DNA from 3 places in the Rossellomorea sp. LjRoot5 genome. Region 2 is predicted to be linked to each of the others. Evidence: a T-box and tRNA genes for the amino acid it is inferred to sense, from the RefSeq annotation. Region 2 holds a T-box; the other regions hold tRNA genes.
What was found. The T-box of region 2 lies ahead of argS (arginine--tRNA ligase). A T-box ahead of a tRNA ligase gene usually reads a tRNA of that ligase, here a tRNA-Arg.
Positions count from the first base shown of each region.

Region 1: it encodes a tRNA-Arg, which carries the amino acid that the T-box ahead of argS (arginine--tRNA ligase) is inferred to sense. The anticodon was not compared.
Region 3: it encodes a tRNA-Arg, which carries the amino acid that the T-box ahead of argS (arginine--tRNA ligase) is inferred to sense. The anticodon was not compared.

Region 1 is NZ_CAXUQN020000001.1:1,456,256-1,459,527, reverse strand. Features, by position in the region: gene ACSQ2E_RS07440 (tetratricopeptide repeat protein) at 159-1,163, opposite strand; tRNA gene ACSQ2E_RS07435 (tRNA-Arg) at 1,272-1,348, opposite strand; tRNA gene ACSQ2E_RS07430 (tRNA-Arg) at 1,483-1,559, opposite strand; gene ACSQ2E_RS07425 (metallophosphoesterase) at 1,725-2,234, opposite strand; gene ACSQ2E_RS07420 (XTP/dITP diphosphatase) at 2,248-2,844, opposite strand; gene rph (ribonuclease PH) at 2,861-3,272, opposite strand, start outside.
Region 2 is NZ_CAXUQN020000001.1:4,241,168-4,244,439, forward strand. Features, by position in the region: gene ACSQ2E_RS21640 (hypothetical protein) at 1-68, opposite strand, end outside; gene ACSQ2E_RS21645 (FtsW/RodA/SpoVE family cell cycle protein) at 508-1,683, shown strand; T-box leader at 1,736-1,941, shown strand; gene argS (arginine--tRNA ligase) at 1,989-3,272, shown strand, end outside.
Region 3 is NZ_CAXUQN020000001.1:620,561-623,832, forward strand. Features, by position in the region: gene ACSQ2E_RS03025 (HPr family phosphocarrier protein) at 1-105, shown strand, start outside; gene clpP (ATP-dependent Clp endopeptidase proteolytic subunit ClpP) at 219-815, opposite strand; tRNA gene ACSQ2E_RS03035 (tRNA-Arg) at 1,404-1,475, shown strand; gene ACSQ2E_RS03040 (RNA-directed DNA polymerase) at 2,086-3,272, shown strand, end outside.

The sequences.
Region 1 (3,272 bases), 2.8 Mb from region 2:
TGTTCCCTCCAACAAATCTATAGTTGATCTTATTTTTTTACGCATAGTAGTAGATAGTCCCGTGTGAATCTAGCACTATCATCGTAAATATATGAAAAACTTTTACATTACAACCATTACATTATAACATACAGCCACTGTCTTTCAACAGAGGGGGTTTAAATATTCGGAGAGGAAATTTCCTCTAGTTCCGCAAGTCTTGATAGAATCCCTCTGGCTTGAATCGTTTCAACCTGTTCTTTTAACTCTTCTTCAAGGATCGCATCGGCAAACATCCCTGCGATGTAGTAGGCATATACTGCAGCGATTTCTTCCGGTTCTTCCTTAAGTGTAAAAGGATAGAGAAGAAAGGCATGACGTTTCAGTAATTCCTGTGCATGCTGAAATAGAGTAGGATTCGTTTGTGCCAGAAGATCATCCAGGGCATGTGTTGCCCCGATGAAGAAATCCGACTCGAAAACGTCTTCCAACGCTGCAGGAGAAACCCGCTCTTCCATTCCTAACTTCACCACAACTACTTCTTTATCCATTCCATGCTCTTTTAAAACATTTAAAATCATCGTTTGTAAAAATGGATGGGCATCGGGATCCTGTAAAACCCCTTGCAGTTCATCGATAAACGGGTGAATATTACGATGAACGAGCTCTGCCACGATAAGCGTCTGTTCCTCGAGGCTTTTTCCTGACAAGATGGACGGTTGTTCTTCCGTCTGCTCTTCATTATGAGGAACAGCCGCTTTCCCGTTCACTACCTTTTCACTGAAATGGAGAAGCTTCCTGAAGTGCTCTTCCTTTTCAAAGGGTACTTCCCTTTCATCAAAAAGGGCATTGATTGTATCGATTACTTCACTGTGCTTGTGAAGCTGTATAAGAATCATTAAGTACATATCAACGACCTCGAAATAGTCACCGATTCCTTCGAGGAGCATCTCTTTACATATGGATCCGGCCTGATCGTATTGTTTGCTTTCATAGAGCGATAATACGAGTGCCGTATTGATATCCGGATTATCCGGTTCGAGTTCATATGCTTGTGCGAGGAGTTGGGAAGATTCGTGGACTTCCCCTTTTTCCAAAGCCTGCACCCCTTTTTCCAGCAGCCGGTCCTTCAATCCTGGAAACTGTACGATCTTTCCTTTTCCTTCTTGGTTTCCCTTATTCATAAAACGTACCCGCCTATACTGTTTAGTTTGTATTAGTTTAGCACGATATCATTTGGATAACAAAAAAAGCCTACCTCATTGGGGTAAGCTTAGCGTATGTAGAGTTTATGGCGTCCCAGAAGAGATTCGAACTCCCGACCTACAGTTTAGGAAACTGTTGCTCTATCCTGCTGAGCTACTGGGACACATTAAAAATAGCAATTTGACTCAAAAAGCATTGCACCATGTATCGGATAAAAAAAGAGATACCTCACAGTTTACTGTGTCAGTACCCCTTGTTAGTCAAAACCCCGGTATCAAGGTTCGTATGTAATGATTATGGCGTCCCAGGAGAGATTCGAACTCCCGACCGACGCCTTAGAAGGGCGTTGCTCTATCCAGCTGAGCTACTGGGACGTGTTTTTTTCGTTATTTGTTTTTCAAGGACAATATTTATTATATTCACATAGCATAAATAAGTCAACAGGTTTTCAAAAAAAGTTTCATTTTATTTTTCACCTTTGTTTTTACTACCTAAAATCAATATGGGAACCCGTACTACATGGGTTCCCACACTGTATTTTACAAGTTAAATGTTTGCGTCAATTCATCCATCACTACATGATCGTGGGTCAGGAATGTGACGTTTATTTCTTGATCTTTAGTATCTACCAATGCGTAAGTACGTTCACTTCTCCCCCGTGGCAGCAGGATGCTTCCAGGGTTCAGGAATAATGTGCCGTTAATCAATTCTGCCGCCAGGGTGTGTGAATGACCAAAGAACACAAACTGCGCCCCGATCTCTTCCGCTCTGTAGCGGAGTTTCATCAATGACATCTTGATTCCATAGTGATGCCCATGAGTCACCATGATGGTTTGCCCGTCTACCTTCTCTACCAAGTCGTCAGGCAATCGTGCATCCATGTCACAGTTCCCCCGGACAATCAGATAAGATGACAATGCAGGATCATCTGCACTCAACTCCGAGTCACCACAGTGGATCATAGCGTCGACACTGGACTTGTACTTCTCTGATAGATTCAACAATTCATCTTTGGATCCATGACTGTCACTTACAACTAATAATTTCATTCAGATTCACCCTTTAAACTAAGTCTGAAATCATATTTCCGAGCTTTTTTAGTGCATGGCCGCGATGACTGATCTGACTCTTTTCATCTTGTGTCAATTCGGCCATGGTCTTTCCAAGGGAAGGCACGAAGAAGATCGGATCGTAGCCAAACCCGTTCGTCCCCCTCTTATCACGCAGGATCATCCCTTCACAACTTCCTGTCACCGTTTTCGTTTCCATGTCAGGGCCGGCAATGGCAAGCACACAGTAAAAACGGGCCGTTCGGTCGGATTCTTCCACTGACTCAAGCTCCTCTAATACTTTCGCCATATTCGCTTCGTCGCTTTTCTCTTCCCCGGCATAGCGCGCGGAATACACGCCTGGACGACCTTCAAGGGCATCGATGGAGAGTCCGGAATCATCGGCAATCACAAGTTCCCCTAATTCCCTGGCTACGGTTTCCGCTTTTAGAATCGCATTCTCTTCAAAGGTTACGCCTGTTTCTTCCACATCCTCAATATGAGGAAGGTCTAGTAATGTTTGTACCTCATACCCGTAAGGTGCAAACATATGTTGGAATTCTTTTGCTTTTCCCCTGTTCTTTGTGGCTATGATCACTCGTTTTGTCATCGGTTCTCTCATCCCTTTATTGAAATCTCTTTACGATATCGCCTAATGATTGCTGCTGGATTTGGAATAATTCGTGAATCCCACCTTGTCCAAGCTTCAATAATTGATGTAATTGATCCATTGTAAATGTAGCTTCTTCACCAGTTCCCTGAAGCTCCACAAATTCACCCTCACCCGTCATGATGATGTTCATATCCACCAATGCGCTGCTGTCTTCAATATAGTTCAAATCAAGGACCGCTCCGTGTTCTTCTACAATCCCGACACTTGTCGCTGCAAGAAAGCTCTTGAGTGGGAATGAAGAAATCTTTTTACTATCCTGAAGCTTTGCAAGGGCGATGGCCATGGCAACGAATGCCCCTGTGATGGAAGCCGTTCTTGTCCCGCCATCAGCTTGAATGACATCACAATCGATCCAGATCGTGCGC
Region 2 (3,272 bases):
ACGACATATTGGCGATCCGGATTCTTGTGAACATAGATGATATCTTTAACTTGGTTATTTGCCTTCAAGAACATTCCCTCCATCTGATTAACACGGTGCACAGTTCATAGTTTCTATTTTATCAAATATAGAACATACTTGTTCTTTTCTATTTCATTTCAAAATGATGACAAAAGTCGCAGGTAATTGTCGAAAATAGTCATATTTCAGTACAATGTATTGAAGATTAGCGTCGATATTAGCTTCTAAACCACATATTTATAAATAGAATCTATTTCAATATCAAATACCCGCTATAAACATGTAATAAATGGAATATCCCCTCTCTGTTTTCCTTCTAAGCCCTTCTGCCATGGACATTCCCGATGAATTCAATTCTTCATCTGTTTCAAATACGTGTCGTATCCCGACAGAAGTTCTCGAATTTCTCGGGTCATGAGTAGAAATTTCCTTTCATTTCTATTAGACTAGGAATGTGAAATCTTTAGAAATTCAGGTGAATAGATTATGGAAACTCGCCAGCGATTTGCTGATAAGATCGATTGGGGTCTTCTCTTTTTATTAATGCTGTTCTTTATTGTAAGTGCAATGGGAATCAGCAGCGCCCAGACCTCAGGGCAATATGAGACAAACTTTGTGATTAGACAGGCTTTTTGGTACGTAGTGGGCGGTATCATTATCGGCGCTGCGTTATTTCTCGACTCAGATCAGTATAAACGGCTTGCCTGGTACATATACGGCGCAGGAATCTTCTTGCTCGTTTTATTATTGATTTCTCCGGAAAGCATTGCACCACACCGGAATGGAGCCAAAAGCTGGTTCATGCTGGGACCGCTTGGATCGATACAGCCTTCAGAGTTCATGAAGACATTCTTAATCCTTGCTTTGGCACGTGTCATTACCAATCATCATGAACTTAACCCAAGGAAAACGGTGCAGACAGACTTTCAATTATTAATTAAAATCGGCTTGACCACCCTTCTCCCCCTTGCTTTCATCATGCAGCAGCCGGATTTAGGGACATCACTGGTGATACTTGCCATCATGACGGGTATCATCCTCGTTTCAGGTATTACGTGGAAGCTGATTGTGCCTATCTATGCTTCTATCGGAGTCTTAGGTGCGGGCATCCTTTCACTGGTAATATGGGCACCACAATTATTGGAGAAATACTTAAACGTGAAACCTTACCAATTCGGACGGATCTATGCCTGGCTCGATCCGTACAATTATGCGAAATTAGAAGGATTTCACTTGATCAACTCCCTTAACGCCATTGGTTCGGGACAGATTTTCGGGAAAGGCTACGGTGACCGGGAAGTGTATATCCCGGAAAATCATACAGACTTTATCTTCAGTGTCATCGGTGAAGAGTACGGATTTATCGGCGCAAGTGTCGTCATCAGTTTATACTTTCTGCTGATCTACCATCTAACCAAGACTGCCCTTGATACCAAAGAGCCTTTCAACGCTTATGTCTGTGCAGGGATCATCAGTATGATCACGTTCCATGTGTTCCAGAACATCGGAATGACGATCCAGTTACTGCCGATCACAGGTATCCCCCTTCCGTTCATCAGTTATGGGGGAAGCTCCCTCATGGGGAATATGCTGGCCCTCGGCCTTGTGTTCAGTATGAGGTTTCATCATAAAACGTATATGTTTTCTTCAGAAGATTCTTAATTACAGGTTGCATTCATCACTGATATGTGTAAAATAATAGTAATTAGATATGGAATATTCTGTGAAGAAGAGAGTAATCCCGACGTGGATCATAAGCGAGCCGGGGGCGGTGGGAGCCCGGTATGAAGCCCTGGATGAAACGCACTTCTGAGAAGTTCTTCTTGAAAATCAGTAGGGAAGAACCGGGATCTCCCGTTATACAATGAGTGTCCTTAATCGGGAATAAGAGTGGTACCGCGAGCTAAACTCGTCTCTGTGTAGAGACGGGTTTTTTTGTGTTTCATACTAATGGGAGGTGTAACAAGATGGATTTTAAATCAATACTGGCTCAAGAGTTAAAAACTCAGCTCTTGTCGGATTGGAGCGAGAAAGATCTATACGATTTGATTGAAATTCCGAAGCATAGTCATTTAGGGGACTTGGCCTTCCCTTGCTTCCAGTTGGCAAAAACCATGAAAAGGGCCCCTGCACAAATCGCCAATGAAATGGCCGCTACGATTACCTCTCCCCTTTTCACCAAGGTTGTGGCCGTTGGACCTTATATCAATATCCACTTTGACGGGGGAAAAATGGGAAGAGAAATCGTGTCGGGAATTTTGGCGAAGGGAAAGGAATATGGAACCCACACCTTTGGAGAAAACAGAACCGTCGTATTAGATATGTCCTCACCTAACATTGCCAAACCTTTTTCCATGGGGCATCTCCGTTCAACGGTCATCGGGAATGCCATTGCCTCTGTTGCCGAAAAATGCGGCTATCGTACAGAGAAAATCAATTACATCGGCGATTGGGGGACACAATTCGGTAAACTGATCGTCGCTTTCAAAAAATGGGGCGACCCGGAAAAGGTCAAAGAAAACCCCATTGCCGAATTGTTTATTCTTTATAAAAAGTTCCATGAACAGGCAGAACTCGATGTTTCCCTTGATGAAGAAGGAAGAAGAGCCTTTAAGCTCCTCGAAGAAGGGGATGAAGAGATTACCGGGCTTTGGAGATGGTTTAAAGATGAATCACTCCAAGCATTTAAAACAATCTACTCTCTCCTTGGAGTCGAGTTCGATTCCTATAACGGTGAAGCGTTCTTCAATGACAAGATGGAAGAAGTCGTGACCTTGCTTCAGAAACATCATCTTCTTGAGGAATCCCAAGGGGCTCAAGTCGTTCGGATGGATGATGGGAATCTGCCTCCCTGCCTGATCAAGAAATCTGATGGAGCAACCCTTTATGCCACACGGGACCTGGCTGCTGCCCTTTATCGTCAGCGACAATATACCTTTGACGAAGCCCTGTACATTGTAGGTCAGGAACAGACCATCCATTTCAAGCAAGTGATGAACGTATTGAATAAGCTCGGGTACAATTGGGCGAATGACATGAAGCATATTCCATTCGGTCTGTATTTAAAGGATGGAAAGAAGATGTCTACAAGAAAAGGAAGGGTCATCCTCCTTGAAGAAGTGCTTCACGAAGCAATCAAAATGGCGGAGGACAACATTAAGCAGAAAAACCCTGACTTAAAAGATGCTTACAGAGTTGCAAGAGATGTCGGGGTCGGGGCAATCATCTTTCATGACCTGAAAAATGACCGT
Region 3 (3,272 bases), 3.6 Mb from region 2:
AGTCTAGCGATCTCCACCGGATCTGCCATCACATTGGTAGCAGACGGAAGCGACGAAGAAGAAGCGCTCGACGCCCTTGAAGGATTCGTTCAAAAAGAGGCGTAAACGTTCAACTTCAGAAAAAGCCGGTGACCAGGGAGTGGTCATCGGCTTTTTCTATCGGTAGAGGATACAAAAAAACCCCCTTCCCGGAGTCTGGAAAGGGGGTTTTTTGGTTCTTATTTATTATCCATTTCGTTACGGGTGATGATGCGGTCGATCAATCCGTATTCAAGCGCTCTTTCAGCTGTCATGAAGTTATCGCGGTCCGTATCTTTTGAAATCACTTCAAGAGGTTGACCAGTGCGATCAGCAAGGATTTGATTCAATTTTTCGCGAAGGAATAGAATGCGCTTCGCAGCGATTTCGATTTCCGTCGCCTGACCTTGAGCACCACCAAGTGGTTGGTGAATCATCACTTCAGCGTTTGGAAGGGCTAAGCGCTTGCCTTTTGCACCAGCTGCAAGAAGGAACGCTCCCATTGAAGCCGCCATACCGATACAGATCGTCTGTACATCAGGCTTGATGTATTGAATCGTATCGTAAATAGCCATACCTGCCGTGATGCTTCCGCCAGGAGAGTTTATGTAGATTGAGATATCCTTCTCCGGATTTTCAGATTCAAGGAAAAGAAGTTGTGCTACAATGGAGTTCGCCACATTGTCGTCAATGCCGCTTCCAAGCATGATGACACGGTCTTTCAATAAACGTGAATAAATGTCATACGCACGCTCACCACGGTTTGTTTGTTCAATAACTGTAGGAATTAAATTCATCCTCGTTCCTCCTTAGAAATTCTTTTTATTTGTTGGAATTACTTATTCACTTTGTATTGTAATCATACACCCATGGTCAATAAAGGTCAAACTAAACGATTCCTTTATTACCCTGTATATAAATCCTTTCTACATGATACCCATTGATACCTTTTTTAAACAGTTCGCTATTTGTAAAGTTTATGAGTTCCTATATGTGAGATAGCACTCACTTCTTCAAGATATAGAGAAGGTCCTTCTTAGAAAAGTATCGTGTAGAATTGAAGACCGTTTCTTTCCGCTGCAGGCACTTGCTTTCCGGCGGGGCGTGAGTTGAGCCTCCTCGGGCTTTGCCCTGTGGGGTCTCAACTTTCCCGCTATTCCCGCAGGAGTCAAGTGCCTTCCGCTTCAATCCACTTTGTGGTCCTTTAAAAGGATAGAGAATGAGTAACAGCAAATCCTGTTAGAATTAACTAATTACAAGGAAATCCCCACTACGCTTTTAAATGATATTAATTGGAAAGTAAAAAAAGACATATACGATAATATCTATTGCAAACAAGTAATATCTGGCTTATAATATATATTCGTGACGGTTATTCATTTCATGCCCTCGTGGTGCAACGGATAGCACGTAAGATTCCGGTTCTTGAGATGGGGGTTCGATTCCCTCCGAGGGCGTACTAAATTTTTGAAACCATTGCGTTTTTTACAAACGTGATGGTTTTTTTATGCTCATTTTTAATGGGTACAGTTCATTCATAAATAACGAAAAGCACCACGTATACCTCAAATCGTTCCTATAAGTAATTTTAGGAGTGATTCCCATCAAACGAAGAAAATCGGTCTCCATCTCTCTAGCCAAACAAACCTTCTAATCTATCTCTGCAGTTACACAAGATTCTTCAAACGAAGAAGCAGCAGAAGAATTTTTTAGACATTTGTTCTGCAAATCACAACATTGCCAATATATGATTTTTTGTTTTTTCCTATTTTGGCTAAATTCCCAGCTCTATCTATAATTTCATATTCATTATTATCTTGCTCGTCCAAATAAAACAGCTCCTTTTATTTTATAGAAAAATTAATGTATCGAGCTGGTATCAATATGAATGTTATTGATATTAACAAAATTAAATTCAAGAAATTATCTACTCAGAAGAAACTAGACTATGTCTATAACTTAGCAGCGGGTTGGACCTTAATCGATATATTTAAGTGTTGTTGGTATAATTAGGGAAGTGTAAAAGAAATGGTATAGAACAAAAGTTCATTTAGAAAGGTGAAGATAATGCCCATTAACAGAGGTTCGATAAAAAAGTATATAAATAATATAAAATTTGGAAAATACTTTTCAATAAGCTACCTTATAAAGTATGGTTATTTTGATTTTAAATACAATTCAAAACAATATAAAGAAGATTATATATTATCGAATATGTTATTTAAAAAGGTATTTAATACAAATGGGTTAGAAGGTAAATATATAGAAATAGAGAAAAAGGTAAATTTCAGTTCAAAAAAAGAAACAGTACCTATCGAGTTATCAATCTATAAAAACGAAGATGAAAGGAGAATATATAAGCTCCCCAATATTTATTCTTATATTTGTCTGTGTAGACACCTTTCAGAATACAAAGATATATATATGGGAATTTTGGGTTCAAGTAATCAGTCAATCTCAAAGGGATTTTATAGTTCTTCCTTTTTAACAGGTAAAATTATGCGTGAGGATAACAGGATAGGAAAGAGGAGACTTTTTAAAACTGACGTTCAAAATTTTTATCCAAGTATATATACCCATTCAATTCCATGGATTTTAGTAGGTAAAACTGAAGCGAAAAAGAATAAGAATGATAAAGGAAAATACTATAATATACTTGATGCTTTAATTCAAAAATGTCAAATAGGGGAAACACATGGTATACCTACAGGAAGCTTTGCTTCTAGATTAATTGCAGAAATTTATATGTGTAAGCTTGATGGGAAATTAAGTGAATATAAATATGTAAGGTATGTTGATGATTTTGAGTTTCCTTACAATTATGAAAGTGAAAAGAGTGAATTTTATAAGGATCTAAATAAGGAACTAAATAGTTTGAATTTAAAAATCAAAGTTGAAAAAAATCAAGTAGACTCATTTCCCTTTAAAGAGGGTAACAATTTAGCTTTTTTCTTCGACTATTTTGAAAACAGTGAAAAGAAAATTAAAACTCAACAAAAAAGAATTTATAACTTTATTGACGAGAGCATTTTTAAAGAAAGAGAAGGTTATAAAGGTTCATTAATCTTAATGTTTAAGGCGTTGAAAGATAGTATAGCTAAAGGACAGTTACATCAAGATACTTTTACAACTCCTATGTTAAATAAGTTATTTAATTTAGTTTTGATGAAACCTAATTTGTCAGTAAATTATCTAGAATTTGTAGATGTTTTGGAAGAGGAAAAAATAGAAAATGAATTGAAATATGGAATTTA